4 regions of the Labrenzia sp. R5_0 genome follow, and region 2 is predicted to be linked to each of the others. Evidence: predicted binding sites of a transcription regulator. Region 2 holds the regulator's gene; each other region holds the start of a gene.
What was found. Region 2 encodes PhoB, which activates phosphate uptake and scavenging genes when phosphate is short. Its sites were predicted from a motif close to TGTCATNNANCTGTCAT; they were not measured.
Positions count from the first base shown of each region.

Region 1: a site for PhoB is predicted at 4,317-4,333, ahead of J7447_RS22555 (alkaline phosphatase). Genes of this name have one in related genera too.
Region 3: a site for PhoB is predicted at 3,144-3,160, ahead of ppk2 (polyphosphate kinase 2). Genes of this name have one in related genera too.
Region 4: a site for PhoB is predicted at 2,453-2,469, ahead of phnC (phosphonate ABC transporter ATP-binding protein). Genes of this name have one in related genera too.

Region 1 is NZ_JAGHRK010000004.1:555,961-561,268, forward strand. It holds gene typA (translational GTPase TypA) at 1-586, opposite strand, end outside; gene J7447_RS22545 (MarR family transcriptional regulator) at 791-1,252, shown strand; gene J7447_RS22550 (multidrug effflux MFS transporter) at 1,249-2,460, shown strand; gene J7447_RS22555 (alkaline phosphatase) at 2,674-4,248, opposite strand; gene folP (dihydropteroate synthase) at 4,543-5,308, shown strand, end outside.
Region 2 is NZ_JAGHRK010000001.1:245,234-250,541, reverse strand. It holds gene J7447_RS01165 (aspartate aminotransferase family protein) at 1-562, opposite strand, end outside; gene J7447_RS01160 (GcrA family cell cycle regulator) at 1,004-1,540, shown strand; gene phoB (phosphate regulon transcriptional regulator PhoB) at 1,867-2,568, opposite strand; gene phoU (phosphate signaling complex protein PhoU) at 2,649-3,344, opposite strand; gene pstB (phosphate ABC transporter ATP-binding protein PstB) at 3,376-4,137, opposite strand; gene pstA (phosphate ABC transporter permease PstA) at 4,185-5,308, opposite strand, start outside.
Region 3 is NZ_JAGHRK010000004.1:650,819-656,126, reverse strand. It holds gene J7447_RS23040 (MBL fold metallo-hydrolase) at 1-732, shown strand, start outside; gene J7447_RS23035 (Gfo/Idh/MocA family oxidoreductase) at 866-1,873, opposite strand; gene ppk2 (polyphosphate kinase 2) at 2,138-3,046, opposite strand; gene J7447_RS23025 (TetR/AcrR family transcriptional regulator) at 3,269-3,910, shown strand; gene J7447_RS23020 (carboxyl transferase domain-containing protein) at 3,986-5,308, shown strand, end outside.
Region 4 is NZ_JAGHRK010000001.1:1,021,973-1,027,280, forward strand. It holds gene J7447_RS04725 (STAS/SEC14 domain-containing protein) at 1-74, opposite strand, end outside; gene J7447_RS04730 (HD domain-containing protein) at 214-894, opposite strand; gene J7447_RS04735 (helix-turn-helix transcriptional regulator) at 884-1,453, opposite strand; gene J7447_RS04740 (DapH/DapD/GlmU-related protein) at 1,542-2,168, opposite strand; gene phnC (phosphonate ABC transporter ATP-binding protein) at 2,568-3,401, shown strand; gene phnD (phosphonate ABC transporter substrate-binding protein) at 3,460-4,374, shown strand; gene phnE (phosphonate ABC transporter, permease protein PhnE) at 4,557-5,308, shown strand, end outside.

The sequences.
Region 1 (5,308 bases), on a different contig from region 2:
CCGGCGGCGACACCTTGTCGAGGACCATGTCGAAGAGCGGGTCCATGCTGTCCTGCGGGCCGTTCGGCTCCAGAGCCATCCATTCCTGCTTGGCCGAACCGTAGAGCACCGGGAAGTCGAGTTGGTCTTCATTGGCGTCGAGGGCTGCGAACAGGTCGAAGACCTCGTCCAGCACTTCATCGGCACGCTGTTCCGGCTTGTCGATCTTGTTGATGGCGACGATCGGCTTCAGGCCGAGCTTGAGGGCCTTGCCGAGCACGAACTTGGTCTGCGGCATCGGGCCTTCAGCAGCGTCCACCAGAAGGATCACGCCGTCGACCATGTGCAGGATACGTTCGACTTCGCCGCCGAAGTCGGCGTGGCCCGGCGTGTCCACGATGTTGATGCGGGTGTCTTTCCAGACCAGCGAGGTGACCTTGGCCAGAATGGTGATGCCGCGCTCACGCTCGATATCGTTGGAGTCCATCATCCGTTCTTCGGTGCGCTGGTTGTCGCGGAAGGCACCGGATTGCTTCAGAAGAACGTCGATGAGTGTGGTTTTGCCATGGTCAACGTGCGCGATGATGGCAATATTACGAAGGTTCATGAGTGGCTCCAAAAGACAGAACGGGCCCTTGGGGACCCGCAGCTTGTCTGGAAGTTGATTATGCTATGGATCGGCATCCGCGCCGAATTTGGCGCCTTTATACGTGGCGCGAGGGAATTGTGCAACGCAATGTCACATCTACGCATTGACAGTGCTTCCTGAAGCGCCGTATTCGTAAGGTAACCTTACTAAAATGGGGTGGCGATGGGAGTTCCAACTCCGAATGTCGGTGTCACCATGCTGGTCGTTGATCTGGCACGGTTGCTGCGGCGAAACTTCGAGGCGGAGTTATCCAAGGTCGACACTGGTCTGACTGCCGGAGAAGCGCGTACGCTGTTTTATGTCTGGCGACTTCCGGGTCAACGGCAGGCCGTTCTGGCAGATGCGATGTATGTCGAGCCTATGACCCTGGTCGGGTACCTCGACACGCTCGAAAAGGCCGGATTGATCCGCCGCTGCCAGGACCCGAACGACCGCCGGGCCAAGATAATCGAGCTGACGCCGTCGGCCGATCCATTGCTTGAGAAAATTGGGACTGCCCTGCAAGAGGTGCGCTCCAGGGCGCTTGAGGACATTCCCGCCGACCAACGGCAGATACTGGAATCGCTTCTGCAGACCATGAAGGACAGCCTGCTGCAGGAGGTTTCCAAAGGGAAACAGAAATGACCGCCGACAGCTCAATCATGAGCGCAAGACGTACATCGCTTCTCGGGGCCGGGCTTGTCGCTATCGGCCCCATTTCGATGGCGCTTTATACCCCGGCCATGCCGGCCCTGGTCGAAGCCTTCGGGACCACCGATTCAGCGGTCAAGCTAACCCTGACGGCGTATTTTGCCGGTTTTGCCGTCACGCAGCTGGTTTGCGGCCCTTTGACGGACGCCTTTGGGCGAAAGCCGGTCACGGTCGCCTTCCTGGTTCTCTATCTCGTCTCAAGCGTGCTGGCGACCTTCGCACCGACTGTCGAGTTCATGGTCTTTGCCCGAGCCCTCCAAGGTGTGGGGGCTGCGGTCGGCATCGCGGTGTCGCGCGCCATCGTCCGCGACCAGTTTACCGGCCAGGCCTCTGCCAGGATCATGAATACGATCGCGATGATGCTGGCACTTGGCCCGGCGATCTCACCCACCATCGGCGGAATCGTGCTGGAACTGTTCGGCTGGCAGGAAGTGTTCTGGTGCATGGTGATCTACGGTGCTTTGCTGATGGTTGCGGTGCTCGTGTTTCAGGTTGAAACCAACCCGCAACCCGGCAAGCATCACCTCAATCCGCGGCAACTGGCGATCAACTACGGCACCTTGCTGAAGGACCCGAGGTTTCTGGCGCCAAGCCTTCTCATCGGTTTCGGGCTCGGCAACCTTTATGCCCTGGCGACCGTCCTGCCTTTCATCCTGATCTATGAAGTCGGTCTCACGCCGTCCGCCTTCGGGCTGACCATGATCATCCAGTCGGGCTCCTTCATTTCTGGAACCATCCTCACGGGTCGTCTGCTTCGCTTTTTCGAAGCCCGCAAGCTGGTGCCCTACGGGCTTAGCCTCTGGGTCGTTGCGTCAACTCTGATGTGCTATGTCACGCTCACCCATGAACCGACGATCCTGACGGTGATGGGGCCGGTGGCGCTGTTCACATTCGCGCTGGCACTGGTTCTGCCGGCAAGCTTCACCGAATCCATGGCACCGTTCCCGCACATCGCCGGTTCGGCAAGTTCCATGCTCGGCTTTCTGCAGTTCGGCGGCGGCATTGTCGCCAGCCTCGCGATCGCTGCACTCGGAGAGCCGATCCTCGGTCTCGCTTTCATTCTGCCGGGTATGCCCATCGCCGGCATCATTCTGTTCCTGATCCTGCGCAGCCAGATCCGTCAGCCGGCGGCAGCGGAGTAGGCGCACATTATCCGCCTCTCCGTCGTCATCCCGGCCAAGCGCAGCGCGAGCCGGGACCGGGGAGGCACAGCGCCGAATGATAAGTCTCCATCGGAAACACCTCGGCTCTCCGGTCCCGGATCTCCGCTTCGCTGCGTCCGGGATGACGAAGGTAGGTTTTTTTAAAACAAACGGGCCGGTTTCCCGGCCCGCTCTTTTTTCTGGAAACTCTGATCAGGCCTTGCGAATCGGATCCAGCGTGACGGTGTGCAGTTCGACGTCGTCACGGTCCATCAGGCGGACGGTGAGCTGTTCGCTCTGGCCGTCGATGTCGACCAGGCCGAAGAACTGTAGCCCCATGGACGGGGGCAGGTTGGCGCCCTGTTCGGCGGTCGGGGCCTTGATGTACTTAAGCTCCGGGCCGAAGGTCATGTCGAGATCGTTCGGGCCGAAGGTGCCGGCATGGATCGGGCCGGAGACGAATTCCCAAAACGGCTTGAAGTCCTGGAACTGGGCCTTGTCCGGATTGTAATAATGCGCGGCGGTGTAGTGCACATCGGCGGTCAGCCAGACGATGTTGTCGATGTCTGCCGTCTTGATGAAGCGCAGCAGATCGGCGAATTCCAGTTCTCGGCCCTTCGGTGCGCCGTGATCGCCGTTGGCAACCGCTTCGGCGCCGGCCTGGTCTTTCCAGTTGTCCCAGACGATCAGGCCGATCGGCATGTCGCAGGCGATGACCTTCCAGGTGGCGTTGGAATTCAGAAGTTCACGCTTCAGCCAGGCAAGCTGCTCGGCGCCGAGGATGCGCGAAGCCGGTGTCATGGTGTCTTCCATCGAGGCGCCGTTCGGCCCGCGATAGGAGCGCAGGTCCAGGAAAAATACGTCCAGCAGCGGACCATAGGCGATCTTGCGGTAGACGCGGCCCGGCTCGGCCGGGGTGTAGCGGATGGGAGCCAGCTCGTGGAAAGCCCTGCCGGCGCGAGCGGCCAGAAGGTGGATGTTCTTCTCGCTGTAGCGATCGTCGGACAGGAGATCCTTGGAGGACGACCAGTTGTTGACGACTTCATGATCGTCCCACTGGAAGAAGGTCGGGACTTCCGCGTTGAACGCCTTGAGGTTCTCGTCCATGAGGTTGTATTTCCACTGGCCGCGATATTCGTCCAGCGTTTCGGCAACCTTGGATTTTTCTTCCGTGACGATGTTCTTCCAGACGGTGCCGTCCTTCAGCTCGACGGTTTCCTTCATCGGGCCATCGGCATAAATCGTGTCGCCGGAGTGGATGAAGAAGTCCGGCTGATGTTTTGCCATGGTGGCGTAGGTTTTCATGCCGCCGCGGTCGGTATCGATCCCCCAGCCCTGACCGGCGGTATCGCCCGACCAGGCGAAACGAATGTTGCGGCGGGACGCCGGGGCGGTGCGGAAGCGGCCGGTCATCGGCTCGGATACGGCATTGACGTCGTTCAGGTCGGCAAAGGCGACGCGGTAGAAGACATCCTGATCGGACGGCAGGTTCTCAAGCAGTCGCTTGACGGCAAAATCCGAGTCGGGAAGCGCATTGATCGGGGCAAGGCGCCGCGGCGTTTCGAACGTGCCGGTGGTGTCGACCTCAACCAGCATTTGCGCCGGACGGTCCGAGCGGGCCCAGATCATGCCGGAATTGGCATCAACGTCGCCGGATTGAAGACCGTGCGTGATCTGCGGGCGAGAGGCCGCACGCGACAGGCCCGGCATGGCCAGCGGTGAGGCCAGTACCAGACCGGTCGCAACCGATGATTTCAGAAAATTGCGTCGAGAAACGTTTGAAGACATTTTCAAGCTCCGTGGCTGGGGACCGCAGGGGCGAGTCCCTTGGCAAAAACATCAGGTGCTGAAGCTCCGTGACAGACGGATGTCTGTTCCAAGACCGTTTCCCGAATTTTTGATGACGGCGTGTGCGGATTGCCGGAAAACCGCCGCGGAACGATTGAACCTCCAAATTGCTTCCAAATCGTGATCGTCCACAGCCTTGGAGCGGGGTCAAGCAGGGCGAAGTCGCATTGGTGCCGCTTGACCGTCGGTGTCAGACGGGCCAAACACGTGCCTGACCGTCAAAAGGACGCAATGATGCCGACCCCGACAGCCTACGAGCCGCCGCGTTTCGACGCCGGACACCAACGCCCCCACGTGATGGGGATCCTGAACGTGACCCCGGATTCCTTTTCCGATGGCGGGCGCCACGCCAATGCGGATGCCGCCTTGCGGCGTGCACAGGAAATGATTCTGGAAGGGGCCGATATTCTTGATGTCGGCGGCGAAAGCACGCGGCCGGGCTCCGAACCGGTGCCGCTGGACCTGGAATGGTCGCGGCTCGATCCGATCCTCGATCAGGTGATCGACATGGGAACGCCCGTATCGATCGATACCTACAAGGCGGAGATCGCGCGCCGTGCCTGCGCGGCAGGGGCGGTCATCGTCAATGATGTGTGGGGTCTGCAAAAGGATCCGGCCATGGCTGAGGTTGTTGCCGAGGCCGGCGTGCATGTGGTTATGATGCATAACCGTCTTGCCGCCGATGCCGGACTGGACATTCTTTCGGACATCGACCATTTCTTCGAAATCTCGATGGACCTGGCGGAAAAGGCAGGGATCGCCAGGGAAAAGCAGATCCTTGATCCGGGCTTTGGCTTCGGCAAGACCATCAACCAGAATTTCATCGTTCTGAACCGTTTCGAAACGCTGAAGAAACACGGCCTTCCGCTGTTGGCGGGTGCGTCGCGCAAGCGCATGATCGGTGCCGTGCTGGAAGCGGAAACGGAAGACCGGCTGTTCGGATCCGTTGCCGTTCACATGACGGCCATGCTGAAAGGGGCCGCGATTGTGCGGGCGCATG
Region 2 (5,308 bases):
CCTCGCCCTGCACGGGCTCGATCGCGATCGCGGCCGTTTGCGGACCGATGGCATCTTTCAGCGCATCCAGGTCTCCTGCCGGCACCTGGTCAAAACCGGGAGCCTTCGGGCCAAAGCCTTCAAGATATTTCGCCTGGCCGCCAGCCGCGATGGTCGCGATGGTCCGGCCATGGAAGGCGCCTTCGAAGGTCACGATGTGGAACCGCTCGGGGTTGCCGTTGTCATAATGATAACGGCGCGCGCATTTGATGGCAGCTTCCATCGCTTCCGCGCCGGAATTCACGAACAGCACCTTGTCGGCAAAGGTTTCCGCGCACAGGCGCTGCGCCAGCCGTTCGCCATCCGGGATCTGGTGCAGGTTGGAGGTATGCCACAGCTTGGCTGCCTGATCCTGCAACGCCTTGACCAGATGCGGATGGGCATGACCGAGTGCGTTGACCGCGATGCCGGAACCGCAATCGAGGAATCGTCGGCCATCGGTGGTAACCAGCCAGACGCCTTCCCCATGATCGAAAGACAGGTTCGATCTTGCGTAATTTCCGAATAGTGCAGTCGCGGACATAACCTCGTTTGTCTCCTTTAAACGCCCCTGCTGTCCCCTGCGTCGCCCCGACGCCGGGCCGTCACCTTGAAAAGATGCCGAAGGGCCAAAACGCAACGTGCCGCCCCGATGAGGCGGCACGCAGCGGCTTTCTTATACACTGCCGGTACCATGCACTGTCAATGGAAATGGCGCACAAGACATTTCATGTGCCGCGGAGGGCGGATTTCATAAAATTCTCAATGACCTCGCCATAATTGGGGAAAAGTCGTTTCATCCCCAACTGGTTTGGGTCGAGTGGTTGCCTGACAAATTAACGTTATTGTAACCTCTCAGCAATCAGACACGAGATCTCGTGAGGCAAATCACCAAGAGGCACTAGATCTGCCAGCATTAAGCGTGCTTGCGCATGCTTAACACGGGGTTAATGGCCGCAGGACGGTCAAACTAAAGGGTGCGGCAATGAGTTGGACAAACGAACGAGTTGAGCTTCTCAAAAAGCTTTGGGGCGACGGCTTGAGCGCAAGCCAGATCGCAGGCGAACTGGGTGGTGTTACCCGTAACGCCGTGATCGGCAAGGTGCACCGCCTTGGCCTGTCCGGCCGCGCCAAGTCCACCTCTTCAAGCGCCAAGCCGCGCCGGCCGCGCACCGCAGCTCCTGCAACGGGGGCAGCGCCGAAGAAACCGACGACGTCACATCCGCAGTCGATCGGCGCAACGGCCCTGAAAGCAGACATCTCGCCGGCTCCAGTGGTGGCTGCCAAGCCGCGCGTAGAGCCGATTGCAGAACTTGTTCCGATCTCGCAGCGGGCTACCATCCTGACGCTGACCGAGCGGACCTGCAAATGGCCGATTGGCGACCCGGCGACCGACGACTTCTACTTCTGCGGCCGCCAATCCGATGCCGGCGTCCCCTACTGCGCTCATCACTGCAAGATCGCGTATCAGCCGGTCGCCGACCGCCGCCGCGATCGCAAGACGATGGCTCAGGCAGGCTGATAGCCTCGCACCTAACCAATTCATGAGAAAGCCCGCCGATTTGGCGGGCTTTTTTTGTTTGGGCCTTCCATTGACCAGATGCCCGACCCCGAACAGTGACCTCCCACGGCTTGTTCTTGGCACCGCTCCATGCCGTTTCCGCCCCATCAAATCAAACCTTGTTTGACCGCTCCGCCACGACAGGGACCGCAGGATCAGCCCCGACACCGACACAACTGATGGGGTGGTCGCAGAAGAGAACCTTGCTCCGCGAAAGGCACATAACCGCTGAGAAACAAAAAGCCCGCTTGAAAGCGGGCTCCTTAATTCCATTCTGCAAGTTGCCCTCAGGCAGTGGCAGAGGTGAACTGGTCATTGAAGGCGTATCCGGCACCACGGACGGTACGGATAGGATCCTTCGCCTTGCCCTTGTTCAGAGCCTTGCGCAAGCGACCGACGTGAACATCGACAGTGCGTTCGTCCACGTAGACATCGTGACCCCAGACCCCATCCAACAGTTGTTCGCGGGAGAAGACACGGCCAGGCGATGTCATCAGGAATTCCAGCAGGCGGAATTCCGTCGGCCCCAGGTGTATTTCCTTGGTGTTGCGGCGAACGCGGTGCGTTTCGCGATCCAGTTCGATATCGCCGGACCGCAACATGCTGGACACCACTTCCGGGCTTGCCCGGCGCAGGATGGCGCGCACGCGGGCCATCAATTCCGGTACCGAGAAGGGCTTGACCACGTAGTCGTCGGCACCGGTCGCCAGGCCGCGGATGCGCTCTGCTTCCTCACCGCGTGCCGTCAGCATGATGACCGGCAGGCGCTCGGTGTCCTCGCGCGCCCGCAGGCGGCGGCACAGTTCAATTCCGGACAGGCCCGGCAGCATCCAGTCGAGCAGCAACAGATCCGGCAGGCTTTCCCGCAGGCGGATTTCCGCCTCGTCACCCCGGACACAGGACTCGACCGAGTACCCTTCCGCTTCCAAATTGTATCTCAATAGAAGGCTGAGCGGTTCTTCGTCTTCAACGATGAGCACCTTCGGCATACATCTCGCTCCAATTACCGCAACCGGCGCCGAAGCGCCGGCCGTTAAGATCTTCAGCAAATCCGACGATTACCGGCGGGTCAGACCGCGCCTGTTTCGTCGACCTTTGCCCGGTCTTCCGGCAAACGCTCGCCAGTGACCATGTAGTAGACGTTCTCGGCGATGTTCGTCGCGTGATCGCCGATGCGCTCGATGTTCTTTGCGCAGAACAAGAGATGGACGCACTGGGTAATGACCCGCGGGTCTTCCATCATGTAGGTCAGGAGTTCGCGAAAGATCGACGTGTAGATCGCGTCGACCTCGGCGTCGGCTTCCTGAACCCGGCGGGCGGCTTCCGCATCCTTTCGGGCGTAGGCATCCAGCACCTGCTTGAGCTGCGAAAGAGCGAGTTCCGTCATGTGCTCCACACCGATCGCGAGCTTCTTGGACTGCAAGTCGCTGTCGATGGCGATGACGCGCTTGGCAACGTTCTTGGCAAGATCGCCAACACGCTCCAGGTCATTGGCAATGCGCGTTGCGGCAGTGATTTCACGCAGGTCCTGCCCCATCGGCTGGCGGCGGACGATCAGCTCGATCAGCTTCACTTCAAGTTCGTTGTAAAGGCTGTCCAGACGGACATCGCCCTTGATCGTCGCCTTGGCAAGCTCCAGATCCTGCGACACCAGCGCGGACACCGCATCGGCGAAAGCCTTTTCGGCAATACCACCCATTTCGGCAACCTTGCCGGCCATGGCCGTCAGTTCGTCATCGTAAGCCGAGACTGTATGTTCAGACATCCTGTGTCCCCTTCAGAAACCTAAAAAATGCTTAGCCGAAGCGGCCCGTAATATAGTCCTGCGTACGCTTGTCCTTCGGATTGGTAAAGATGTCCTCCGTCAGACCTTCCTCCACCAAAACACCCAGGTGAAAGAACGCGGTACGCTGAGACACACGGGCAGCCTGCTGCATCGAGTGGGTCACGATCACGATGGTGAAGTTTTCCCGCAGTTCGTCGATCAGCTCTTCCACCTTCGCGGTAGCGATGGGGTCGAGCGCCGAGCACGGTTCGTCCATCAGGATCACTTCCGGGCTGACGGCAATCGCACGGGCAATGCACAGACGCTGCTGCTGACCGCCCGACATGCCGGTGCCCGGCTCGTCCAGACGGTTCTTGACTTCTTCCCAAAGCCCGGCCTTCTGCAGGCTGGAGGCAACGATTTCATCAAGCTCGGACTTGTTGCGGGCCAGACCATGGATCCGCGGACCGTACGCAATGTTGTCGTAGATCGACTTGGGAAACGGGTTCGGCTTCTGGAAAACCATGCCAACCTTGGCGCGCAGCTGTACGGGATCGACCTTGGGATCGTAGATGTCTTCACCGTCGATCTTGATCGACCCTTCCACACGGCAGATGTCGATGGTGTCGTTCATGCGGTTGATCGTCCGCAGGAACGTCGACTTGCCACATCCGGAGGGACCGATGAAGGCAGTCACGGACCGCGGCTGAATCTCGATGTCCACGTCCTTGATGGCGTGGGTATCGCCATAATAGACCTGCACCTTGTTCGCGGAAATTTTGCTGTCGGTCATGGTTTTCGCCTGTTCAAAATTCGGCATCTCGTTCATCGGAGCAATCCTTACCAGCGGCGTTCAAACCTGCGGCGCAGGATGATAGCGATAATGTTCATGGTCATGAGGAAGACCAGCAGCACGATGATCCCGCCCCAAGCGCGTTCATAGAAAGCCGGGTCGGCGCGTTTCGCCCACTCGTAGATCTGGGCCGGCATGGCCGAGTTCGGAGAGAAGAAACCGGCAGCCACACCGTCCGGGAAATTGGAGGCGATGAAACCGACCATCCCGATTAGCAGCAGCGGAGCGGTTTCCCCAAGCGCCTGTGCCAGACCGATGATCGTGCCGGTTAGAATGCCAGGCATTGCCAGCGGCAGGACATGGTGGAAGATAGACTGCATCTTGGAGGCGCCAATGCCAAGGGCCGCATCGCGGATGCTCGGCGGAACGGCCTTCAAGGAGGCGCGGGTGGATATGATGATCGTGGGCAGTGTCATCAACGTCAGTACCAGACCACCCACCAGTGGTGCGGATTGCGGCAGATGCATGAACTGGATGAACACCGCCAGACCGAGAATACCGAACACGATGGACGGAACGGCGGCCAGGTTGGAGATATTCACCTCGATCAGATCGGTGAACTTGTTCTGCGGAGCGAACTCTTCCAGGTAGATGGAAGCGGCCACGCCGATCGGCAGCGACAGGAACAGCACCACCAGCATCATGAACAGCGACCCGATCATGGACGCTCCGATGCCGGCCTGCTCCGGACGGCTGTCGGAAGCATCGGTCCCGGTGATGAAGGCCCAGTTGAAGCGCTTCTCCAGAATGCCGGCGGACTGCATCTGGTCCGCCAGATCCAGGTGTGCGGCATCCAGGTTCTTGTCTTCGGCAAGATCCTCGCGCTTGACGCGGCCCTTCAGGTAGCCGTCGACACGGGATGAGGCGATCAGCTCGAAGGTTACCGTCGTGCCGATCTTGTCCGGGTTGGCAAGCGCAAAGTCACGGACCGTCGCGGCAGCCCCTGAGGAGAACAGCTTCTGCAGGTCCTTTGCCGACATGTCTGTGGTGATGTTGGCACCGGCGAGTTCCTTGGCAAAGGCGTCGTCGATGATGGCCCGGTACTTGGACGTCTTGACCACCGACTTTTCCGCTTCGGCAATCTGCTCCTGATTGAGTGGGACATCCACCT
Region 3 (5,308 bases), on a different contig from region 2:
GTGACACAGACCGAACAGGACGCCGTCAGCCCGAGCACACGCTTTGGCGCCAATACCTGGTTGATTGAGACCGGCACCCGCAAGATCCTGGTCGACACCGGATCGGGCGAATATCTGAAGGAACGATTTCCGGCCAGCGGCACGCTGACATGGCAGGCTCCGGAAAAGACCGAAGAGCGCGCAGCGGTGACCGATATCGTCATTACCCACATGCATGCCGATCATATCGGCGGACTGTCACTGAACGGCAGCAGTCTCTTCCCGAATGCAGAGATCCACGTTCAGGCCGCCGAGTGGGACTTCTGGACCGACGCAGCCCTGCTGACCTCCGTGCCGGAAGACAAACGGCCACTGGTGGGTCTCATTCAGGCGCTTGCGAAACCGGTCGGCAATCAGCTGCGGCTTCATCGTGGCGATGCCGACATTGGCGATGGCATCACCCTGCTCTCAGCGCCCGGCCACACCCCTGGCCATCAGGCCTTGCACCTTTCTTCAGGCAACAAGGAAGCCATTCTGCTCGCGGATGTCGTGGTGTCGGATGCGCTGCAATTTACCAATCCGGACGTCCGCTATGCGCTCGACAGTGACCCGGATCTGGCCGTGAAAACAAGAAGGGCTCTGTTAGACAGGCTGTCGGCAGACAGGATCCCTTTCGCCGCGACGCACCTGTCTACCGACAGGTTCGGATGCCTGGAAACACGCGACAACGGGTTCGCTTTTGTGGAGATTTGAACACAAGGCGACTTTTCAACCACGCCAAGTCCTTTCGTGGCTGCGCAGGCCTTTGCGCCGCGGTCTCCTCAAAAAACAGGTCCCGGCTCGAGGCCGGGACCTGGCTTTGCGGGAGGCAGGGTGTGCGAACGGCTTAACCGATGCTGACCCAGCCATCCTTTTCGGCCGACGCGAAGATAGCGTCGAGGATTTTCATGTTCTGGACGGCATCTTCCGCGCCATAAGGAAGTGGCGCTTCACCGGTGATCGCCCGGCCAAACACATCCGCCAGTTCGGCATATTGATCGCAAGGCGCGATGATATCCGACTGCATCGCCGCATCGCCGAGCAGCGAACCGTCGTCAAGCCGGATCTGAACAGCTTCGCCCTGCGGCGCGTTGAACGGGATGACGATTTCCAGCCGCTTCTTCGTACCGACCAGATGAATGCGCTGATAAGGCGTCAGCTGGGTCGAGACGGTGAAGTTGAGATGCCGGTTGTTGCCGAAGTCGAGCAGGGCACTGGTCATGCGGTCGGTGCCGAAGGCGGGATCCCGGTCGATCAGCGAAACGACCCGCTGAGGTTCGGCATCGAAGAAATACCGGCCGGCCAGCATCGTGTAGCAACCGATGTCGAGCAGCGCACCCCCACCGATATCCGCCTTGTTGCGGATGTTGCCCGGGTCATCGTTGTAGTAGCTGAAGAAGGTCTGGATCGCCTTCAGCTCCCCCAGATCGCCGGACCGCACGATCTCGCGCGCCTTGATCCATTGCGGGTGGGCCCGAACCATGAAGCCTTCGGCAACCAGCTTGTCTTTCGGCAGGTCCAGAAGCTGCTTTGCCTCTTCGGCATTGAGAGCCACCGGCTTTTCGCAAAGCACGTGCTTGCCCGCGTTCACCGCCTGGATCGTCACGGGCACATGCATGTGGTTGGGCAGCGGATTGTAGATCGCGTCGATCTCCGGATCTGCGAGCAGCTCCTCGTATGATCCGTAGGCCTTCTCGATGCCGAGACCCTTCGCTGCTTCCTTTGCCCGGTCGAGATCTCGCGAAGCAATCGCATAGGCGGTGCCGGTCTTCGACCGCTGGATGCCCGGAATGACCTTATCAAGACCGATTTTCGCGGTCGAAACGATCCCCCACCTGATAGTCTTTTCCGTCATGCCGGCATCCTTCCCATGATTTTGAGGTACGCACGCCAGATGACATAAAACGATTTAACTCCGCAAGGGCAGAAAGGCCGGAGAAAGGCCTGCTCGCTGGTGAAAAGCTGATTTGAATCCGGCCTCATCGGCTGGACGCGGGCGGCAGTCACATCAATCTCGCCCCCCCGGACAAGCGTAGCGGAGATCCGGGGAGACATCGAAGGTCTTTCACCGCGATTTCACACAGCAGCGCCGCCCCCGTGAAGGGAGCACTGTCCCGGCTCAGAATTTCTCCGGCACGTAGAGATGTTCCGGCAGGACCTTGCGCTCATAATCGGAATTGTAGACCCGTTCCGGCAGCTTGATGGGGTCGTGCGGGATATCTTCGTAAGGGATCATCGACAGGAGGTGGCTGATGCAGTTGAGGCGCGCCTGCTTCTTGTCGTTGCCTTCCACGATGAACCAGGGTGCTTCGGGAATATTGGTCCGCTCGAAGGTTTCTTCCTTGGCCTTGGTGTAATCCTCCCAGCGCACGCGGGATTCCAGGTCCATCGGCGACAGTTTCCACTGCTTCAGCGGATCGTGGATGCGCATCAGGAAGCGCAGCTGCTGTTCTTCGTCCGTAATGGAGAACCAGTATTTGATCAGCCGCACACCGGAGCGCACGATCATGCGCTCGAATTCCGGCACATCGTGGAAGAACTCCTCCACCTGGCTATCGCTGGCAAAGCCCATGACGCGCTCGACGCCGGAGCGGTTGTACCAGGAGCGGTCGAACAACACCATTTCTCCGGCGGCTGGCAGATGCGGCACGTAGCGCTGGAAGTACCACTGGGTCTTTTCACGGTCGGTTGGTGCCGGCAGCGCCACGACACGGGCGACACGCGGATTGAGCCTTTGCGCGATGCGCTTGATGACCCCGCCCTTGCCGGCGGCGTCGCGCCCCTCGAAGATGATCACGATCTTCTCACCGGTATGCTGCACCCAGTCCTGCAGCTTCACCAGTTCGGCCTGCAGACGCAGCAACTCGTGGAAATAGGTGTTCCGGTCGATGGTCGACTTGTGCTTCTTCGCGGAGATGAAGGCGAGATCCTTGGCGACGAGAAAATCGTCGATCTCCATTTCCAGCTCTTCGTCCAGGCTGTCTGCCCATTCCGCTTCAACCCAGGTTTTTGCACTTTCTTCGGTCATCAATCGGTTCCTTTGAAATACATCCCGGAGGTACGCCCAGGTTCGTCAGCGCATTCAACCGGACGCAGAATGCTCAAGGACTGTGAACAGGTTATCCATGAAAGTTTTTTGACAGTCGCGCCTGTTCCCCTGTCATTCTTTCTAGCAGCAACGCTTTCGCACTCAAATTACCCTTGCAAATGAACGAACGTTCATTTATTTTTTGCGATAGGGAGAACCAAGATGGCAAGTGCAGCCGCAAGACCGCAAAGCCGATCCAGAACGGGCGCGAAAGGCCAGGAGACTGCCGCACGTGTGCGCAAGGCAGCCCTGAAACGCTTTGCCGCCAACGGTTATGCCGCTGTCTCCATGCGCGAAATCGCCGCCGATGTCGGCGTTCAGCCAGGCGCGCTCTACAACCATTTTCCGACCAAGCAGGATATCCTGAAGGACCTGATGCTCGCCCACATGGGCGAACTCCTTGCTGCCTGGGACGAAGCGGCTTTTGCGGCTGACATGGACCCGCTGGAGCGTTTTGTCCGCTTTCACATCCGCTATCACCTGGAACGGGCGGACGAGGTGTTCATTTCCTACATGGAACTGCGCAATCTCGAACCGGACAACTTCGACATCGTCGAAGCGGAGCGCCGTCGCTACGAGGGCATCCTGACGGCTATTCTGGAAACCGGCTCCGCTGAAGGGCGCTACAGCGTACGCGAACCGAGGGTCGCCACCCGCGCGATCATCGCCATGCTGACTGGCATTCCTAGCTGGTACCGCCAAGGCGGCCGCCTGTCGAAACTGGATATCGAAGAGATTTACCTGGACCTGGCGCGCAAGGCCGTTGCGCCGGAGAACCGAGACATTCCGGCCCCTCAGGCGTGAAACCGGACGCGTGGGGAGCAAGCAACTGAACTCAATCGACCGTCCACAAGGTTGATCCAAGGGAGACCGGGTGACATGAGCATCCTGAAATCGAGCCTATCGCCGAGAAGCGAACAGTTTGCAGCAAACCGCGCTGCCCACGAAGCGGCCATGGACACCGTCAAGGCAGCAGCCCAGACAGCCCTGGACGGTGGTGGCGAGACCGCCCGACAGCGTCATGTGTCCCGCGGCAAGATCCTGCCGCGCGAACGCGTCTCCCGCCTGCTCGATCCCGGCTCACCCTTCCTGGAAGTCGGCATGCTGGCCGCCCACGAGATGTACGAGGGCGCGGCCCCCGCCGCCGGCATGATCGCGGGCATCGGCCGGATTGAAGGCCGCGAGGTGATGATCCTCGCCAATGACGCCACCGTCAAAGGTGGCACCTATTATCCGATGTCGGTCAAGAAACACCTGCGCGCTCAGGAAATTGCCTCGGAAAACAATCTACCCTGTATCTATCTGGTCGACAGCGGCGGCGCCAACCTGCCCAACCAGGACGAGGTCTTCCCCGACCGCGACCACTTTGGCCGCATCTTCTTCAACCAGGCCAACATGTCGGCAAAAGGCATCGCCCAGATCGCGGTCGTCATGGGTTCCTGCACAGCGGGCGGCGCTTATGTGCCGGCCATGTCGGACGAGACCATCATCGTCAAGAACCAGGGCACCATCTTCCTGGCCGGTCCGCCTCTGGTGAAGGCCGCCACTGGCGAGGAAGTATCTGCGGAAGATCTCGGCGGCGGCGATGTTCACACGCGCCTGTCCGGCGTTGCCGATCATCTGGCCCGCGACGATGCCCACGCACTCGCCCTCGCCCGCCGCGCCATCGCCAGCTTAAACCGCACAAAGACGCCATCCGTCGCGCTGCAGACCCCGGAAGACCCGCTCTACGATCCGGACGAAATCCTCGGCGTCGTTCCGGCCGATCTGAAAACGCCCTACGACATCCGCGAAGTGATCGCCCGCACCGTCGACGGATCGCGCTTCGATGAATTCAAGGCCCGCTACGGCACCACACTGGTCTGCGGCTTCGCTCATATCCATGGCATGCCGGTCGGCATTGTCGCCAACAACGGCGTTCTGTTTTCCGAAAGCGCAGTGAAGGGGGCTCATTTCGTCGAGCTCTGCTCCCAGCGCAAGGTTCCACTGGTATTCCTGCAGAACATCACCGGCTTCATGGTCGGCCGCAAATATGAAAGCGGCGGCATTGCCAAGGACGGTGCCAAGCTGGTGACGGCGGTCGCCACCACCTCGGTCCCGAAGATCACCATGCTGGTGGGTGGCTCCTTCGGCGCCGGCAACTACGGCATGTGCGGCCGGGCCTATTCGCCGCGCTTCCTCTGGACCTGGCCCAATTCCCGC
Region 4 (5,308 bases), 780 kb from region 2:
TGATCAATATCGATTTTTCCGGAAATCTCGACACCGAGAACGGCACCCTGGCTGCGGGGCAGAATGGTGTACATGCTGGTTCCTCCGGCAGTGACTGGACGGCACAACCAGAAGGGTAAACCCAAACACGAAAAATAAGAACCTGCCTGACCTTTTTTGCTGACCGCCCGGCAAGGCACCAGGCACACTTGAGCGGCAAAGTCTCTGGTGCAATCAGGCGATTTCCCGTCCGGCGCCCGTCATCATGGTGCGGGTCAGCTCGTCGACTTCCTCCCGCAACTGGCGCGTGAGAGCACTGCAATCGGTGCGATCACGGCCGTAACCGAGGTTGAACTCATAAAATGAAGGCGCTTGCCTTGGCATCAGAACGTGCTGAAGCATGGTCTCCAGCTTGTCGAACGCCTTGGCAAGTCGGGCTTCGACGGTTCGTGCCGCTGCATACTCATCCCAGAGGGAGGTTAGCTCCCCAGCCACGTCACCCGGCAGCAGCTCACACAAGGTCAGGAAGTCCCGCCTCTCGCGTTCCTGACGGTCGTCACCCGGCGTCTGGAGTGGAGCGGGGACATCTCCGGAGATGGCTTCGCCCAGGTCATGCACAAGCGTCAGCTTCAGGAGTTTGAGCAAGTCGATTTCTTTCAGCTCTGGTTCGAACAACAGAACCATCAAGGCCAGTCGCCAGCTATGTTCGGCAGTGCTCTCCGGCCTGCCGCCGGTTGTCGTTCCCGAGCGAACTGTGTCTTTCAGCTGCTCTGCAGCCTGAAGGAAGTCCAGCAGGCCCGTCAGTCTGGTGTGGGAAATTTCAGGAAGATCGAGGGAAGGGGGCGTCTTTGTCATGGTGGCCAGATTATTGCGGGCCACCGCGCCAGACGAGTTACCGCATAATTTATGCAGCATCCTGTTCTTCACGGACCAGCCGCGCAAACCGTCCGTCTGACAGCGGCAGGCGCGAAATCCGGATGATGCTCTCCGGGATGGTCATTTCCGGGAAATCGACGTGTTCCGTTCGGTAGACAATGTCAGGAGCATCCGGCTCGAACCAGCCATAGTCTGTCAGTCTGTGCTCTGTTGCCCGGATGCCTTCGGACGCAAAACGCCACAGGGGCCGGTTCAGAAACTCGTTCACCGGTGCGCGCCATTCGCAGGCACGCGGTACGGACATGGCCAGCAGCCTGTGTGTGAGGTCGCAGACCAGATGCACGGGAATCGCGGACCGGGAGACAAGATCAAGCAGGGCCTTGTCGGCGGCGCTCTCCGGACGTGCCCTCAGCAGACGGGTGATCTTCGCCCTGTTGCTGTCGTCCGGCTGCAACTTGCCACTCTCCCAGCGCGATATCCTCGTCTGCGAGACGCCGAGTTCATACGCCAGAGCTTCCTGCTTGACCCGGTTCAGTACGCGCCAGCGCCGCAGCGACGGTCCAAGACTGCTTTCAAGAACGGCGGTTTCTGTTTGCATGGTGCAAGTGTAACGCGTCCCGGGAATTTTTTGCAGCGGGAAAAGAAGGCACGGCTCACCTGAGCAGGTGTCCGCGCCACCTGCAGGATCAGCGATACTTCTCGATGAACGCGTCGATCGACAACTTGCGAAAATCGGGCAGCCGCTGCTTCAGCTCTTCATGGGACCAGTCCCACCAGGAGATATCGATCAGCGCCTGTTCCTGCTGTTCGGTAAAACGCCGTTTGATTTCCCTGGCGGCCACACCGCCAACAACGGTGTAGGGGGCGACATCCTTGGAAACGACTGCCCCGGCTGCAACAATAGCTCCGGTGCCGATCGAGACGCCGGCAAGCACCGTGACATTGTGGCCGATCCACACATCATGGCCAATGGTGACCCAGTCGTCCTTGCGCCACTGGAAGAAATCCGCGTCGTCTTCGCCAAGGTCATAGGCAGCAGCGCGGTAGGTGAAGTGATGCTGGGAGGCGCGCCAGGTTGCGTGGTTTCCCGGATTGATGCGGACGCGGCGGGCGATGGAACAGAACTTGCCGATGGTCGACCAGACGACATCACCTTCCTGCACGATATAGGAATAGTCCCCCATGCTGCTTTCGCGCATTTCCGTGCGTGCGCCAACCTCGGTCCAGATGCCGAGATCACAATTCAGCACCCTGGCCTCCGGGTGAATGTTCGGGGCTTCGGTCAGGGAAGGCTTCTGGGTCGGGGCGGACATGGATGCTCCATATAGCGTTGGAAGGAGTGCGGAAACGGTTTGTAGCCGTGTTGCTGGCGCCGGTCGTGACGCTTTGATGACACTGGCGTGACTCCCGTTACTTTTTTTGCATGCATCCACAGCGGTGAAAACGGCATTTGGCGGGTAGAAGCCTTGTATTTGAGCACTGATTTCCGAGTAAATTTCAGCCAGGCATGTGTGACGCCAAGGGGGCTCGGAAAGCGCTGAGAGCGCTGCGGAATTCCCGACGGAGATGGTTGTTCTGCCGATGCTTCAGGCAGGGATGTCATTGATTTGTCATAAAATTTTGGGCTCCCCGACAAAGGAATGTCATTTTTCTGTAATGGTCCGGTGGCTCTTGTCGCGCAGCACGACGAACACAACGGACAGGGCTGGCGCGTGATTCAATTTCAGGAAGTCACCAAGACCTTCGGGTCTCGGACCGCGGTCAACAAAGTAAGTTTTAATATCGAAAAACCGCAGATGGTCGGGATCATCGGTCGCTCCGGTGCCGGCAAGTCAACCTTGCTGCGCATGATCAACCGGCTGACCCCCGCCAGCGCCGGACAGATCCTGTTCGATGGCCGGGACATTCTCAGCCTGAAAGGCGGCATGATGCGCCGCTGGCAGCGCGACTGCGCCATGGTGTTCCAGCAGTTCAACCTGGTGCCGCGCCTGGATGTTGTCACCAACGTCATGTTGGGGCGCCTCAACGGTCACGGCACCTTGAAGAGCCTCTTCAACATCTTCAGCCAGGAAGACGTCAATTCCGCGCTTGGTGCGCTCGACAGACTGGGCATTGCCCAGGAAGCCACCAAGCGGGCCGAGGAGTTGTCCGGAGGTCAGCAGCAGCGTGTTGCGATTGCCCGCGCTCTTATGCAGGACCCGCACATGATCCTGGCGGACGAGCCGATTGCCTCGCTCGATCCGATGAATGCCAAGATCGTCATGGATGCGCTGCGTGAAATTCACGAGCGCGACAACAAGATCGTCATCTGCAACCTGCACACGCTCGACACTGCCCGGACCTATTGCGACCGGGTGATTGGCATGCGCGACGGTTTCCTCGTGTTCGACGGGGCGCCGGAAGCGCTGACCACGGCTGTCGCACGCGAAATCTACGGTGCCGATGAGAGCTTTAACGAGGCGGCGACATCCACCGCCATCGATGCCGGCCAGTCCGGTTCCAGAGAATCCGCCGGTGCGATGACCCCGGCGGCAGCAGCGGTCTGATCCGGCTGCGCACCCGCTTAACGTCATCAAAATTGAGAACTCTCGGGGAGTGTCCCAAATGAAACTCGTTGCTAAAGTTGCTGCGCTTGCTGCCGTCAGCATGATCGCTCTGAACGCTTCTGTTGCCGGTGCAGCGGAAATCACGGAATTCCGTATCGGCCTGCTCGGCGGCGAAAATGCTTCCGACCGTCTGCGTGCCAACGAATGCCTGCGCGAAAAGACCGAGGAACTGCTCGGCGTTCCGACAAAGCTGTTTGCTCCGGCAGACTACAACGGCGTTATCGAAGGCCTGCTCGGCGGTAACCTCGACATGGCCTGGCTCGGTGCTTCCGGCTACGCAAAAGTCTTCCTGACCGACCCGGAAGCCGTTGAGCCGGTTCTGGTCAAGGTCAACAACGACGGCAGCTACGGCTACTACTCCATCGGTTTTGCCCGCGTCGACAGCGAGATCAACTCCCTGGAAGACATGAAGGGCAAGACCTTCGGCTTCGGCGACCCGAACTCCACGTCCGGTTACCTGATCCCGTCCATCGAAATTCCGAAACTCGGCTACTCCATGAAGCCGGGTGAGTATTTCTCCGACGTCGTCTTCACCGGTGGTCACGAGCAGACCATCGTTGCCGTATTCAACGGCGACATCGCAGGCGGCGTGACCTGGGCTGACGGTCTTGGCGAATGGGAAGACGGCTACAATTCCGGCGCTCTGCGCAAGGCAACCGATGCGGGTCTGGTCGACATGACCGAGATCAAGGAAATCTGGCGTTCGCCGGTGATCCCGGAAGGCCCGGTTGTCCTGTCCAAGAAGCTGCCGGACGACATCAAGGCAAAGATGACCGAGCTGATGGCCAACCTCGTCAAGGAAGACAAGGAATGTGGTTACGGCGTGATGGCCGGTGAAGCACGCGGCTTCGAACCGATCACCCATGCGGCTTACGAATCCATCGTCGCTGCCCGTAAGGCAAAGAGCGAGTAATCGGAATTTCCGATCTCCGCGCGGGCCGGTCTCCGGCCCGCGTTTTCTCAAGTATCGGCCAGCGGAATCGACTTTCCGCCAGAAGTGGCTCCACAGGGCCAGGATCGCCAGGTTTCGAAGGGTTGATCCAGCTAAGCCACCCCGCTTCGGATGAAGTGAGCATCAAGTAAAGGTCCCAAACAATGGCTGTTGCCGCACTCGAGCAGGAAATCCTGTCCATGCGCAAACGCCGCCAGCTCTATTCGTTGATAGGGTTGCTGCTGGTCGTAGCGGTTCTGGTCTCCGGTTATTCGAAATCCAATTCGATGAATTCCGGTGGATTTATTCAGGGTCTTTCCAAGTTCTTCGACTATCCGGGCGAGATCGTCGTTGAGGCCTTTGAGGCCGGCCCGGCCTTTTTCTCGCTGATGCTGCAGTTCGTTCCGGCCATGCTGGAAACCTTGAACATTGCCGCGGTTGCGACCCTTCTGGGCGGCGCGATGGCGGTGGTGCTGGCCATGGCATCCACGCGAAACGTCGACAGCTGGGGACCGTTGATCCCGGTGGTCCGCCGCATCATGGACATCACACGTGCCTTTCCCGAACTGATCATTGCGCTGTTCCTGATCTTCGTACTCGGCTCCAGCCCTGTACCAGCCATGATCGCCGTTGCGTTTCATACCGCAGGTGCGCTCGGCAAACTCTTTTCCGAAGTGAACGAGAACATCGATCGCAAGCCCATCGAGGGCCTGTCGGCCTGTGGGGCCAGCTGGCTGCAACGCATCCGGTTTGCGGTGCTGCCCCAGGTGGCGCCGAACTATCTCAGTTATTTCCTGCTGCGCCTTGAAATCAATGTGCGTGCTTCTGCCATTCTCGGCTTCGTTGGCGCTGGCGGCATCGGCCAGGAACTTCGCCGCACGATCGGCTGGGGCAAGGGTGCAGGCGATGAAACCGC